Regions from separate parts of the Propionispora vibrioides genome, predicted to be linked through region 1. Evidence: riboswitches for the same ligand, from Rfam matches in the RefSeq annotation. Region 1 holds a riboswitch; the other holds the start of a gene.

Region 1 (8,147 bases):
GCAGGAATAGCGGCCCCTATTTCAAGGTTTTGCTGACGCAGCCAGACGGAAAAAGATCCACCAGGCTGCGCGGTGTGAATAAATCAGTGGTTCCCTAATGGGAATGTACCCTTACCTTGATGACCTTACTTGGTGCAATAAAGCTATGGCGTTTTCCAGGCGAATTGTTTGTTGCCGTTCTTCCAGAAAAATCCACCAGGCATTATGGGTGTCGCAAACCTCGAAATCGTAATTGAATTCGGTGGATACGGTAGGCAGCCGTTCAATAGGAAAAAACAAATCCTTCATTTGCCCGTCAATCTTTCCGTGAAAATAGAGACCTTCCTGGTAAAGGTTTACCTGACCGCTGTTGCCGCAACGGCGATAGGGACCGTATAACGGATCAGCAACCCGGATTTCCTTTACCGGCAACCGCAGGCGGAAGTTTTTATTTTTTAGGAACGAGAGCATTTGCTGCCGCTGCCAGGCTGACCATTGGACAGGTGTAGCAAAGGTAATACATTGAGCGTCGGCAGGCTGTAAGAAGCCATACCTGTCGAGCACCGCCGCATTGCCGCAGGCTTGGCAATACAGTCTGTTTTGCTGGCTGTTCATGCTTCGTTCACGCAGGCAACGGGGACATTGATGCAGAATCAAGTCCAGCCGTTCGGCGGCGCGGTGATGGCTATAGTCATGGCCAGCTTGACGGTTCCAGTCGTAATCATTATAGGATAGCGCCTCACGAACTTTTGCATGAAGTTGCTCGAGCGGGAGAGTGGCGGCTTCCTGGCCGGTCAGAAGTTGGTTGATTGTCACTTCTACCTGACCCGGGTGCCAGGAAGAAGACCAGCGGGGCCAGACAAAATATCCTCCCTGTGTCTTGACGGTAAGGACGGGAACATTGGCTTTTTGGATAAAACGGGCAATGCTGTAGGGGATGTCGCCGCAACTGCCGTCAATGGAGCGGCGGCCCTCGGGAAATATGCCGACTATTTTATCCTGATTTAATAAAGCCAGAGCCCTGTGAGCTGCGCGCAGGTCAGGCAGAAATTGGACTTTGGGGATAGCCCCGGCCAGTCGTAGCAGTTTTCCCCAAAGAGGATGGCGAAAGTAAAAATTTGTGGTTAGAAAATAGCAGGGCTGAGGGGCCAGGATAAACTGAACCAAAGCCGGATCGATATTGGAAGTATGATTGCCTAGTACGAGAAACGGCGGTTGTAACGCTTCGCCGGTGCTGTTATTTATTTGTAACCGGCCGCCTCTGAACAGCCAGCGTACCAGTATGTACGATAAGGTAATTTGCAGCAGTGCGCCTATTTTAATCCGTAGCCAGCAACGATAAAAAGAAATCCGCTGTTTTATTTTCAATTCCGGGCCAGCCCTTTCTTTTTTTGTGTTTGTTAAGCAACCATTGATTAAATGAGCCTGTCGGCCTGGCGAGAGATCTTTTTGTCTGGCAAGGAAGCAAGAACGCAGGAATAGTGCAGCTATTTCAAGGTTTTGCTGACGCAGTCAGACGGAAAAAACTCCGTCAGGACGCGCAGTGTGAATTAATCAGTGGTTGCTTAAGCCCAAGCAGGGATTTTCTGTGCGTCAATTACGGTGAAAAAATCAAAAACCGGTGGATCAAAGTCCATATCGACAGATGGTTCACTGCTGAAGCTAGCGCCGTATTTATAATAGGCAAACATAAGAGTCGACATCTTTTTAATAACTTTTCGCTGGTTGGCCCCGGCCGGCGCCAATGTATCCTGGGTAACCGGCAGTAAATGCCGTCGTTTGGGTTTGATTCCCCAGCCTGTATTGATGGCAGCGGTGGCGGCCAGATAATGGGAGATCAGGCCGATATCGTTCTTGGCATTGCCCGGCAGCGTGGTAAGTCCGATCAAATAGTCATGGGGATATAGTCGCAAATAGGCGGCAACGCCGGAAAACAGTAGCTTAAACACGACGGTATTTCTGTACTGGGCGTCGATGCAGGCGCGGCCAAGCTCAAGAATGCGGCTCCGCTGATTGCGCAGCACTCCAATATCAAACCATTGTTCCGAATAAAATGTTTCGCGTGATGCCAGCCGGCTGCCAGGCAAAAAACGGAATGTACCGGCACAGCAATCGTTTTCTTCGTCCCGGATGATCAGATGATCGCATAGCTGATCAAAATAATCGTATTCGCGGTTGGTATTTGCATATTCATATTTTTTTCCTGAAAAATTGAGTTCCTGACAGTAGACACGGTAGCGAAGGAGATAAATCTGGTCTTTCTCTGCCGGTGTTTCCGCCAGCTTTAGCAGGTACTTTCCTTCCCGTAATTCCATGGGTAACCCTCCTCGGTGTGCTTGCAATTTAGTCGGTGTACCGTTGGTTTATGAACCGAGTCTCGGCGTGTTGGCCGGTGGTGTACCGGATGCTTTATCCGCCACCCTAATCATTACATATTTCTGCAAAGTTTCCGTTAATATTGCGTTATCTTTTAGTAAAGTATTAAGAAACTGCTTAGTGCCTTGTTACACTTGACGCGGCGAGTTTTCTGTTGAATATGGGGAAATGAAAATGGGGCGGTTATATCTGACTCCTTTGGCCGTTAAAACTATTGATTTATGGCTAGGTGGTGAATATTTACTATTTTATTGTGAATATTTAAAAGTTCGGAACTTGGCTTGCTTTTGGAGAAAAATCAAGTATTTATGGGGAAAATCTGCATTTTAGGTATGGAATAGTAGCCCGGTTGTGATGTATAATGATAAACGGTAGACATTTGTTCTTCTAGCTTAGGCATGTGAGGGGGTAGGAATATGACGCTGACTGTCAACCGTAAGTTTTGTAAGGGATGCGGTATTTGCATAGCCTTTTGTCCAAAACAGGTTCTGGACCTGGACGAAGTTGGCAAAGTGTATGTAAAAGATGAGGATAAGTGTATTTGCTGTAGTCTGTGTGAATTACGCTGTCCTGATTTAGCGATAAAAGTAACGAAAGAGGACAAGGGGGAGAAGGTATGAGCAAAGCTTGCTTAATGCAGGGTAATCAGGCTTGTGCAGAAGGGGTTTTAGCCGCAGGCGTTACGTTTTTTGCCGGCTATCCGATTACGCCAAGCACGGAAATAGCAGAATTTCTAGCTGAAAAACTCCCTCGTATGGGTGGAAAATTTATTCAGATGGAAGATGAAATTGCCAGTATGGGAGCGATTATTGGCGCTTCCCTGGCTGGTGCCAAGGCCATAACGGCTACCAGCGGACCGGGGTTTTCCCTCAAACAGGAATTGATTGGCTATGCGGCGATGGCCGAATTGCCGCTGGTCGTAGTCAATGTGCAGCGTTCCGGTCCAAGCACCGGCCTGCCGACATCTCCGTCGCAGGGCGATGTCATGCAGGCTCGCTGGGGTACTCATGGTGACCGGGGTGTGATTGCCTTGTCGCCGGGGTCGGTGCGAGAAGCTTTTGATGTCGCGGTAAAAGCCGTTAATTTTGCGGAAAAATTCCGTACACCGGTAATTTTGTTGTTGGATGAGGTAATTGGTCATATGCGGGAGCGGGTCGAATTGCCAGAGTTGTCCGAAGTGGAAGTTGTTAACCGGAAAAAGCCGACTGTTTCTCCCGACGAGTATCGGGCTTACAAGCCGGACGAAGACGGAGTTCCGCCAATGGCGCCGTTTGGAGAAGGGTATTTTTACCATGTGACGGGCCTGGTGCATAATTATGAAGGACAGCCTTCCCAGTCCGCCGCCGTGACTGATGAACTGGTCCGCCGGCTGCATACGAAAATCGAACGGGCTCAGGCGGAGCTTACCTTGTACACCGAGCATTTTCTGGAAGATGCCGAAGTCATTGTCGTCGCTTATGGTGGCTCGTCCCGGGCCGCTATTGCCGCAGTTAAGGCGGCCCGCAAACAAGGTGTGAAAGCCGGTTTGCTTAAGCTGATTACTCTATGGCCGTTTCCGGCTGCCTTACTGCAACAGAAGGCGCAAAAGACCAAGAAAATCATCGTGCCTGAAATGAATTACGGACAGTTGGCCTGTGAGATTGAACGGTATGTAAAGCAGGAAAAAGTGGTATCGGTTACTAAAGTAGACGGGACTTTCTTCAGTCCCGATGATATTTTGCGGCCGATCCTGGCGGCAGGGGGGCTGGAATAATGGCTGATATAGAAAAATACTTGCGTAAATCCGCTTTGCCGCACATTTGGTGTCCGGGCTGCGGCAACGGTATTTTGCTGACGGCTATTTTGCGGGCCATTGACAAGCTGCAGTTGGATCAGCAGAAGACCATTATTGTATCGGGCATTGGCTGTTCTTCCCGTGCCTCGGGTTATATGAATTTCAACACGGTTCATACTGCCCATGGCAGGGCGCTGACGGTTGCTACGGGTATTAAAATGGCCAATCCCGAACTGGAGGTTATTGTAATTACCGGCGACGGTGATTGCACTGCCATTGGGGGCAATCATTTCATTCATGCCGCCAGACGTAATATAGGTCTTACCACGATTGTCTTTAATAACAGCATTTACGGTATGACTGGCGGCCAGTCTTCGCCGTTGACTCCTATCGATAGCCGGTCTACGACGGCGCCGTTCGGTCATATGGAACGGTCCTTTGATATTGCCCAGTTGGCTATTGCAGCCGGTGCCACCTATGTGGCGCGGGGAAGCGCGTACCATGCCGCCATGTTGACAGATCTCATTGTCAAAGGGATTGAGAATAAAGGGTTCTCCGTGATTGACGGTATAACCCAGTGTCCGATCGGTTATGGCCGGAAAAACAAAATGCCTACGGCGGCAGCCATGCTGCTATGGCAGCGTGACCATGCCGTTATGGTGAAGGCCGCGGCCAAGATGACGCCGGAAGCAATGACCGGCAAGTTTGTTATCGGTGAGCTCTACCATTCGCCCACGGCGGAATATACGGCGGAGTATGCCAGATTGGTGGCACGGCTGCAGGAAGGGGGCAGGGCGTAATGCTGGAAATCAGTTTAAGTGGTACCGGCGGACAAGGGTTGATTCTGGCCGGCATCATTTTAGCGGAGGCCGCCATTCTTGACGGAAAACAGGCCATACAGACCCAGTCGTACGGACCGGAAGCCCGTGGCGGAGCAAGTAAGGCCGAAGTCATTATCAGTGAAGAAGAGATTGATTATCCCAAGGTATTGGCGCCGGATATTCTGTTGGTGATGAGCCAGGAAGCCTGCAACAAGTATGCCGGTATTCTAAAGAAAAACGGCAAACTGCTGGCGGATTCCACGCTGGTAAAGGAAATCTCCGGCCGTGAGGCCGAAGTGATTGACTTGCCGATTACCAGGACAGCCCGCGAGGAACTGGGCAATGCCATGTTTGCCAATATCATTGCACTCGGGGCGCTGGTGGCCGCGACCGGCGCGGTTAGTGAAGAGTCTTTAACCAAGGCTGTACTGGCCCGGGTGCCGCGCGGTACGGAAGAAAAAAATCAAAAAGCCCTGGCTTTGGGTAAACAGTTATATGCCCAGCGGTAGCTATTCGGAGGGAAACGTTCAGGCAAGGTTGAACGTTTCCTTTTTACATCCGGTCTGTCTGTATAATCTGGCTCTGTTAGGGAACCATTGATGTAATGAGCCTGTCGGTCTGGCGGAAAAGGGTTCGTCAGGCTGTGTACGTGCTCAGGAATAATAAACAGTGTCTTAACGGACCGGCCAAGCAGGAAAACAAGGCGCCGGGGTGGAATAAGATAAAATAAGACAAAATTTGCAAGGGAACCGCTGATAGGTAACCACTGATTAATTCACGCTGCGCGTCCTGACGGATCTTTTTCCGCCTGGCTACGTCAGCAAAACCTTGCCATAGGGGCCGCTATTCCTGCGGTTTTACTTCTTTGCCAGACGAAAAAATCTCTCGCCAGGCCGGCAGGTTCATTTAATCAGTGGTTACCTAGAATGAGTGATTTCCCGGTGTTGCAGGATGGTTTCAGACGATATTGCCGTAGCTGAATAAGGAAGGAAATAGGTGCTTGTCATGCTTAAAAGGGAATGCCGGTGAAATTCCGGAGCGGTCCCGCCACTGTGATGGGGAGTATATTCGCGTTAGCCACTGGGATAACCGGGAAGGTGCGGGTATGTGTTGATCCGAAGTCAGGAGACCTGCCTATTTTAACACGCACCGTTATGACCTACGAAAGATGGGCAGGTGGGTAAAATCTACATTGTGTTGCTTTTTACCCCTTTGTCACAGGGGGTTTTTTAGTTTGTCCAAGCAAATGCGAACAGGGATTACCACAGGTACCTGTGCGGCCGCGGCAGCCAAGGCCGCTGTGTCAGCCTGGCGCGGGCAGCCGGTGGAACAGGTTGTTGTATTATCGCCGCAGCAAAAGCCTATCGCCGTTGTCATTGCCGGCAGCAGCAGAACCGAACGGGGCGGCAAAGCAGCGGTTGTGAAGGATGCCGGTGACGATCCCGATATTACTAATGGCGTTACAATTGAGGCGGCAGTGGAAGTGGCGGAAGGCGCGGATATTGTTTTACGAGCGGGGAGCGGCGTGGGAACGGTTACGCTGCCCGGCTTGTCCGTGCCTGTCGGTGAACCGGCCATTAATCCGGGGCCGCGCCAGATGATTCTGTCGGCTGTCCGGGACGCTCTGCCACCGGGCTGGGGCGCAGTTGTCACCGTATCCATTCCCGGCGGTGAAGCGTTGGCGGCCCGTACTTTGAATCCCGTGCTGGGAATTGCCGGCGGACTGTCGATTATCGGTACAACCGGGATTGTGGAGCCCATGTCGGAAGAGGCGTTTAAAAATTCTTTAGCGCCTCAAATCAGTGTGGTTAAGGCGCTCGGCTATGATACGGTGATCTTTGCGCCGGGCAAAATCGGCCAGGACATTGCGATAAAACAATGCGGTCTGCCGGCCGAGCAGATTGTGCAAACCAGCAATTTTATCGGCTTCATGTTAGAACAGGCCGTTCGGTACGGGATGAAGCAGGTCTTGCTGTTTGGACATTTGGGCAAGATTTGCAAAGTGGCGGCTGGCATTTTTCACACTCATAACCGTATGGCCGACGGACGCATGGAGACACTGGCGGCTTATGCTGCTGCGTTAGGGGCGTCACAGCAGACGGTGCAGGCCATTTTGCGGTGCGCCACCACCGAGGCCGCGCTGCCGATCATTGAAAACGCCGGCTTGCGGCAAGTATATGCAGTGCTGGCGGAGAGGGCCACTCACCGGGCTATGCGGTATGTGTTTCAGGACCTGGAAGTGGGAACGGTTATTGTCACGCTGCAGGGAGCTATATTGGGCATGGATGCAGGTGCTGTCAAGATAGGAGAGAAGTTAGGGTGGAACATAAAATAATTGTGGTAGGTATCGGCCCCGGCTCGGCGGACTATCTGCTGCCGGTTGCCAAGCGAACCATTGAGCAGGCCCGCGTTCTGGTGGGCGGCAAACGGGCGCTGGAAACGCTGGCGCCGGCCGGTGTGAAAAGCAAAGTCATTGACGGCGATATTGCCGGCGTGTTGTCTTATATAGAAGCGGAACTGACTGCGCAGGATGTGGTTGTCATGGTGTCCGGTGATCCGGGGTTTTACAGCTTGTTGCCGGCGATTCGCCGCCAGTTTCCCCAAGGGTGCATCGAAGTGATTCCCGGCATCAGTTCCCTGCAACTGGCATTTGCCCGTACAGGCGATTATTGGCAGGATGCCACACTGATCAGCCTGCATGGGCGCAAAGCGGATGAAACAGGGCTGGCTTACCGGTGTGATAAAAAACTGGGGATTTTAACAGACAGTGAAAACAATTCCTGCACCATCGCCCGGCACTTGCTCCGGGCCGGCTGGCCGGCTGCCACGCCGGCAGTCGTTTGCCTGGCGCTATCCTATGAGAATGAACAGGTTGTTACGGCTACCTTAGAGGAGTTAAGTAACAGGGAAGGATATTCACATTGTGTGATGGTGGTGAAAGCATGACCTATCATGTGGGAATCAGCGACGACCGGTTCATCCGGGGCAATATTCCGATGACAAAAGCCGAGATCAGGATACTTGTACTGGCGCGGGCGAAAATCAATCCCGGCGATACGGTGATTGATATTGGAGCCGGAACCGGTTCGCTGTCGGTTGAAGCGGCCCTGCAAAGCGGCTCCGGCGAGGTATATGCGATTGAGCGGGAGCCGGAGGGCATTGAACTGATCAAGCAGAACGCGGCCCGGTTTGCGGCG
Region 2 (7,320 bases), on a different contig from region 1:
TGACAGACTGGTTGGCATCACGGAACGGCTTGGCGCTAATGTGATTGTCGGAGTCGGCGGCGGCAAAGCGCTGGATGTGGCTAAGGCAGTAGCTTATTACGCCAAGCTGCCGGTGGCGATTGTACCTACCATTGCTGCCACCGATGCACCCTGTAGTGCTTTGTCGGTTATTTATTCCGAACAGGGAGTCTTTGAGTCCTATCTGGTTCTGCCCAGAAATCCGGATTTGGTATTGGTGGATACGTCAATTATCGCCAAGGCGCCGATCCGCTTGTTTGTGTCCGGCATGGGTGACGCGCTGGCCACCTGGTTTGAGGCTGAGGCCTGCAGCAAAGCTCCGGCGCTTAATTTACCAGGCGGCTTGTCCACTGCGGCGGCGTTATGCCTGGCGCGGCTATGCTTTGATACTTTGCTGGACTATGGCTTTCCGGCCAAGCTGGCAGTGGAGAAGGGCGTCGTTACGGAGGCAGTGGAAAAGGTTGTAGAAGCCAATACTTTACTCAGTGGTCTGGGGTTTGAAAGCTCCGGGCTGGCGGCAGCGCATGCCGTACACAACGGGTTTACCCTGTTACCGGAAACTCATGCGATGTATCATGGTGAGAAGGTTGCTTTCGGCACGCTGGTGCAACTGGTAATGGAAAATAGAAAGACCGAAGAAATCGAGCGGGTTATAAAGTTTTGCATCGAGGTTGGGCTGCCGGTCACCTTGGCGGACATCGGCGTAAAACAAGTTTCCGATGAGAGAATCTACCAAGTGGCAGAAGCAGTTTGTGCCGGCGGCGAAACGGTGCATAATGAGCCCTTTGCCGTTACTGTCGACGGAGTCTATGCAGCCATTCTGGCGGCCGATGCGTGGGGCAAGCATTGCCTGAAAGAGTGGCGGAACTGAGCTTTTACAATAGTATACAGTATTTCACACCTGAACCGTTTGACATCGTTACCGTAATGTGCTATTTTTAACACGAAAGTTATAAATAGTACAAACTACATAGTAAGAAACAGGTGCCGTAAGGCTTAATAGGGAAGTCCGGTGTAATGCCGGCGCGGTCCCGCCACTGTAATGAGGAGCAAGGCCAAAAAAATGCCACTGGGATGAAAATCCTGGGAAGGTTTGGCTGCGCGATGATTCAGAGCCAGGAGAACTGCCTGTTTGACAATCACCGTTTGACCCACGAGCGATGGGAAGGGGATTTTAGATGCAGGTCTTTCGTTTTCATCTATCATCCCGGCTACATATGTGCCGGGATTTTTGATTGAGCGGCCCTATTTTCTAAGTCCTTCCCGCTCGCGTGGAGGACTTATTTTATTGGGGGGAAAACATTGAAAAGGAAAGGAAAACACAGTAAAGCCGTGCTCTGTGCCTTGCTCAGCAGCGCCGTTCTCTGCCAAATCCCGGGAATATCCTGGGCGGAAGGCGAGGATAACCAGTTTGATTTTGATCCCATCGTAGTAACAGCTACCAAGACACCGGTAAAGCTTTCAGAATCTAATGCCAACCTGACGGTGATTACCCGTAAGGATATTGAAGAACAGCATTACTCTGATTTATCGGAAGCCTTACGGAATGTACCCGGTGTAACCATCAATAATTTCGGTACAGGTATTGGTTATGAAGCGTCGAACATGCTGCGAATTAACGGTTCCGATAAAATCGTTGTATTAGTTGACGGTGTCAGAGTGGATGCGGCAGGGGTTAATTTTGCTGCCGCCGCATACGGCAATCTGGATAATGTGGAAAGAATTGAAATACTAAAAGGAGCCGCCGCCTCTCTATATGGGGCAAATGCCAAAGGCGGGGTTATTCAGATTATTACGCGAAAGGCTGAGGAAAACAAAAGTACGCTGACCTATACCGGCGGCAGCTATGATAAGGAAAACTATGCTTTCATGAATCAAGGCAAATCAGGCGATTACAGTTGGGTTGTTACCAGCCAGAAGGATATCATGGGAGATTATAGGGATGCTAACGGCACTACGGTTCCAGAGCACCGTAATGCAGAGACCACAACCTTTAAACTGACTAAGGCGATTAATGAAAAGTCGGACATAACCTTTGACTATCAGAAGTATCAGTCGGACTATATGTATTCGGGAACGAATTATTATCTAAGCCAGCGTAATCCGGGGAATATGGATAATTACAATTGGAAATTGATTTATAATAATCAATTAACGGACAATCTAAAAAACCGGCTGACTTTTTATAATGGTGTATATGATAATACGTTCCAAACCAATGATCCCTATTGGGGAATGGGTATAGGTACATCCTGGACAAAAGTAAAAACTATGCGGTTGCAGGACGAGTTTACTCAAACCTTTGCCGACAATCACACCGTTACCGGTGGTTTTGAATATTCACGGGACAAAGTGGTTTCCAGCGGGAATAAAAAGATCAGCAATTCTGCCTACTATGTTCAGGATGAGTGGGATTTGGACCGGCGATGGAAGCTGACTTCCGGCATCCGCTATGATGACAGTACGCAATACGGTTCCAATACTTCGCCACACGTCAATATCGGATATAAAGCCAGCGATGAGACAAATTACTATATTTCTTATAATAAATATTTTATTGTGCCGACCCCTTATCAAGTGTTTAATGACACTTACGGCAATTATAATTTGAAAGCGGAAAAAGGTGACAATCTGGAACTTGGTGTGAATCATCAATTAAGTGATACGTTGAGCACCGCATTTCATCTATTCAGAAGAGATTCCAGCAATGCCGTAGGGTTTGACATGAGTTCATATAAGTACGTTAATTTTGATGAAAAAGCTCATGGCTGGGACATTCAGTTAAACAAAAAGTTGACGGAGCAATTGAGTACATATATCGGTTATACTCACACTACTATCGATCCTACGGTTGAACGGTCGCAAAATGTAGATGGCTGTATTCCCAAAGGATACTGGAATGTAGGAGTAGATTATCGTCAGGAAAAATACGATGTTCATTTGCAGGGCCGTGGTGTGTTTGATAAACCAGGTCCGCAAAATAGTGCTGCTTATAGCAACTATTTTCCTGAAAACACCTATTGGGTATGGGATTTGGCCTTGAACTATAAAATAACCCCCAATACAAAAACCTTTTTGCGGGTTAATAATTTGTTAGATAAGTTCTATGCAGAACAGTCCTATGCCAGATCCGACTATGGCGGTAGTCCTGGTGAATGGTATACCAGCCCTGGCCGCAACTATCAACTCGGAGTTCAATATCAATTCTAAGCAACAGAGGAAAGAGAGAAGATGCCTGATGCCGGGGATCTTCTCTCGTAATTTTATTTTTGTGAGGAAGTCATGCTGCAACTTGTAAACTTATCCAACTACCAAACTGATTTAGATTTAATCAGCCATAGCGCCACCTGTCTTCGTCTGTTTCTGGAACGGAATCAGCTCGACGGTTTGGAGCTTATGCTCTGCGATGCCTGGGACAGCCGTATTCACCGGCCGGAATGGGTTTATGGCGTGCATTTGCGGTTTTGGCCCTATTGGCTGGATTTTTGGCGGGGCGATACGAAGGCTCTGGCGAAAAGTTTTAAGAATGAGGCAGAAATCAAAGCCTGCTATGGTGGTTTACACCGGGAAGATTGGCTTCAACTGTACCGGGAGAATATCCGCGCCGCCGGGCAGACTGGTGCCCGGTATGCGGTGTTTCATGTCAGTCATACTGCTCCAAGCGAAGCATTCGACTGGAACTTTCGATATAATGATTGCGAAGTAGTGGAGGCGGCTCTGGAAGTATTGAATAGTCTGGTCCAAGAAATACCGGAGCATATGACGTTGCTCCTGGAAAATCTTTGGTGGCCGGGAATGACTCTCACCAACAGGGATTTGACGGCCCGGCTTTTGGAAGGAATTGCCCATCCCAGAGTGGGCATTATGCTGGATACCGGTCACTTGATGAATACCAATCCGGCATTGACAACGGAAGAAGAGGGCGTGGCCTATATTATCGACACAGTAAAGGCACTGGGCAAATATAAAGAACGCATCAAAGGCATTCATCTGCACCGTTCCCTATCAGGGGAATATGTAAGGCGAAGCAGGCAAAAGCTAAAGACGGAATATACCATGGCGGAAACTATGAGCCATGTTTTGCGAATTGATGAGCATCTGCCGTTTAGCAGTCCGGCAGTCCGGCAACTCATTCAATATATACAGCCGGAGTATGTGGTGCATGAATTTATCCAGACTTCGCTGCAAGACTGGAGCGAGAAAATAACTCAGCAGCAGCAGGCCTTAGGCGTGTCTTCGAGCTAACGGAATGATCCATGGCGAGGTTTTTTTGCGCCAGGCGGATTATACCCCAAAGGGGCACGCGAATTTTTGCAGGAATAGCGGCCCCTATTCCAAAAAAAAATGTAATGAAGTATGGCATAAAAAGCGCCGTCAGGGAGCGTTTTGGATAGTTTGAAGATACGCCTTAGCGTAAGGAGGTAACCTTTTTGAAACAAAGATGGCTGAGCGTCTTATTCATATGGATGCTGCTGATGGCGTTGCTGAGCGGCTGCGGCCATGGCGCCGGGCAACAGCAGCCGGTGGCGGAAGATTATACGGTGACCGACAGTCAGGGGCACCCTCTGCAGTTAACCCATAAACCGCAGCGCATTGTTTCTCTGACGCTGGGAACCGACGAAATCATCACCGGACTGGTACCGGCGAACAGGATTGCCGCCCTGACTCATTTAGCGGAGGATGCGAGTATATCGAATATTGTGGAGCAGGCCGGAACGGTTCCGCATAAAATACGGGCCGAGGCGGAAACGGTGATTGCGCTGAACCCTGATCTGGTTTTGGTGGCCGACTGGCTGCCGGCCGATTTACCCCAGACGCTGCGTGATGCGGGTATACCTGTATACGTCTATAAAACTCCTCACACGATTAAGGAAGTGGAACAAACCATTACTGTCATCGCTCAGGTCGTGGGGGAAGCAGAGCAAGGCAGACAACTGGTCCGGACGATGGAGGAAAAACTGGCCGAGGTCCGGCGAAAACTGGACCCTGTACAAGCCGGGCAGGAGAAAGTCGTTGCCAAGCTGACGGCGGCCGGGGCAACCGGCGGGAAGGACAGTACGTTTGCCGATATCTGTGAGCAGGCCAGAACGGTCAGTGCGGCAGTAAAAGCCGGGCTTGGACCCTATGATATGATGACCAAGGAGCAACTGGTTGCTTCCCGGCCTGATGTTTTGCTGCTGCCGACCTGGGACTATCAAGGGAAAGCAAATCAGGAGACTTCGCGGACGGATATCATGAGCGATCCGGGACTGCAGAGTGTTCCTGCCGTACAAACAGACAGGCTGGAAGTCATTCCCGAACGGTATCTCAGTTGTACCTCCCAGTATATTGTATTTGGCGTTGAAGGAGTGGCCAAAGCGGCTTATCCGGATTATATGAATACCAAGTGAGGCTGATTAATGAACATATTACATAAATTAAGAGGCAAGTTCCTGCTTTTTACCGTGCTGTCTGTCGCCTTGCTGAGCACGGTAGGCTGGTCATTGATGACCGGACAGGTGACGGTGCCGGCCGATAGCGTGCTGGCAATTGCCGGACAGCAACTGGCGCTTCCTGTCGGTCAGGTTGCAATGCCTACGGCGGAACAGACCGCCGTTGTTTGGCATATCCGGCTGCCGCGGGTTCTGGTGGGAATCTTGGCCGGTGCCGCTTTGGCGGTGTCCGGTGCTGTTTTGCAGGGGATCTTTAATAATCCCCTGGCCGATCCGGGGATTATCGGAGTTTCCAGCGGAGCCGCTCTGGGGGCGGTGAGTGCCATCGCGCTGGGCTTGACTTCGCTAAACATCTTTTACATGCCCGTATGTGCCTTGCTGGGAGCTCTCCTGGCTGTCGGGCTTATCGTGCTGCTGGCGCTGCGTCAGGGGAAGCTGTCGCCGGCGATGCTGCTCCTGGGTGGGGTGGCGATCAGTATGCTGCTGGGTGCCGTGACGTCGGCTATATTGACAGTACTCAATGAGCAGCGGGTCAGAGAGTTTTTGTTCTGGCTGGTCGGCGGTCTGGACTACCGCCGCTGGGAGCATGTTTATATGGCTGCCGGGCCGGTGGTGTTGGGCATTATCGTCCTGTGCTGTATGGCGCGGCAGTTAAACGTTCTGATTCTAGGGGAACAGGAAGCCCGTGCGGTGGGAATGCCTGTGGCCAGGCTGCGCCTGACTTTTTTACTGCTGTCTTCGGTGACTACGGCCGCCGCCGTATGTGTAACGGGTACGATTGGATTTGTCGGCCTCTTGGTTCCCCATGTGATGCGGCTGTTGGCGGGACCGGAGCATCGTGTGCTTTTGCCGGCCTGTGCACTGGCCGGCGGCTTGTTTCTTGTGTTTTGTGACACCCTGGGCAGGGTTATTGTGCCAGCATTGGAGATTCGGGTAGGAATCATGACTGCTTTGGTCGGTGCGCCTTATTTTTTGTATTTGCTGTATAAGGCGCAACAAAAGGGAGGTCTGTCATGATGCAGGAGTCGGCTACGATCATTGATATCCGTCATATTCAGGTGGGTTACGGTCAAAAGACGGTAATCGGCGACGTGACGCTTACGGCAGGACCTGGAGAGCTTATTGGCATCCTTGGTCCTAACGGGTCGGGCAAAAGTACGCTATTGAAAAGTTTATGTGGTCTGTTGCCCTACAGTAAAGGTGAGGTGCTTTTATTTGGTAGACCGCTGCTGTCGATGAGCGAACGGGATAGAGCGCGCCAGGTGGCTTATATGCAGCAGGAAGTGCAGGTTTCCTTCGGGATAACGGCGCTGGATGCCGTGCTGACCGGCCGCTACCCTTATCTGCACTGGTGGCAGAATGAAAGCCCGGCCGACTACGCGATTGCCCGGCAATATATGTCCTTTGCCGGTGTGGGCGACCTGGCTCAGCGACCATTACATGAGCTGTCGGGGGGAGAACGGCAGCGGGTTATGCTGGCGAAAGCACTGGCTCAGGAAACGCCGCTGCTGTTTCTTGACGAACCGACTGCCAGTCTTGACCTTTCTTATCAGGAGGAAATATTCCGTTATTGTCAGCAAATTTGCCGGGAGGGCAAGACCGTACTTATCGTCGTTCATGACATCCGGCTGGCAGCTAAATTCTGTTCCCGGCTGATTCTGCTGTCGGCAGGCGGGATATTGTCCGATGGCCCTCCTTCCCAAGTGGTAACACCGGAGCATTTATATCAGGCTTTTGGGCTGCAGTCAGCCGTGTACGAGAACTATATCAGCGGCCAATTGGATATTCATACCTATGATAGGAGAAGTGCCGGACAACCCGGTAAGGCGATACATGTAATTGGCGGCGGCGGTACGATTGGCACCATTAT

The links. A riboswitch is a leader RNA that binds a small molecule or an ion and turns the genes downstream of it on or off. The one in region 1 is predicted to bind cobalamin.
Region 2: it holds a riboswitch for cobalamin, as region 1 does, so the genes downstream of both, BMW43_RS14830 (TonB-dependent receptor plug domain-containing protein) here and cbiD (cobalt-precorrin-5B (C(1))-methyltransferase CbiD) in region 1, are expected to answer to the same signal.

What each region holds. Positions count from the first base shown of each region.
Region 1 covers NZ_FODY01000001.1:339,789-347,935, reverse strand. The annotation lists gene BMW43_RS01855 (lysophospholipid acyltransferase family protein) at 112-1,347, opposite strand; gene BMW43_RS01850 (GNAT family N-acetyltransferase) at 1,545-2,294, opposite strand; gene BMW43_RS01845 (4Fe-4S dicluster domain-containing protein) at 2,772-2,975, shown strand; gene BMW43_RS01840 (2-oxoacid:acceptor oxidoreductase subunit alpha) at 2,972-4,108, shown strand; gene BMW43_RS01835 (thiamine pyrophosphate-dependent enzyme) at 4,108-4,929, shown strand; gene BMW43_RS01830 (2-oxoacid:acceptor oxidoreductase family protein) at 4,929-5,459, shown strand; cobalamin riboswitch at 5,928-6,102, shown strand; gene cbiD (cobalt-precorrin-5B (C(1))-methyltransferase CbiD) at 6,185-7,285, shown strand; gene cbiE (precorrin-6y C5,15-methyltransferase (decarboxylating) subunit CbiE) at 7,270-7,896, shown strand; gene cbiT (precorrin-6Y C5,15-methyltransferase (decarboxylating) subunit CbiT) at 7,893-8,147, shown strand, end outside.
Region 2 covers NZ_FODY01000020.1:53,103-60,422, forward strand. The annotation lists gene BMW43_RS14825 (glycerol dehydrogenase) at 1-889, shown strand, start outside; cobalamin riboswitch at 984-1,164, shown strand; gene BMW43_RS14830 (TonB-dependent receptor plug domain-containing protein) at 1,321-3,228, shown strand; gene BMW43_RS14835 (sugar phosphate isomerase/epimerase family protein) at 3,301-4,263, shown strand; gene BMW43_RS14840 (ABC transporter substrate-binding protein) at 4,449-5,408, shown strand; gene BMW43_RS14845 (FecCD family ABC transporter permease) at 5,418-6,467, shown strand; gene BMW43_RS14850 (ABC transporter ATP-binding protein) at 6,464-7,320, shown strand, end outside.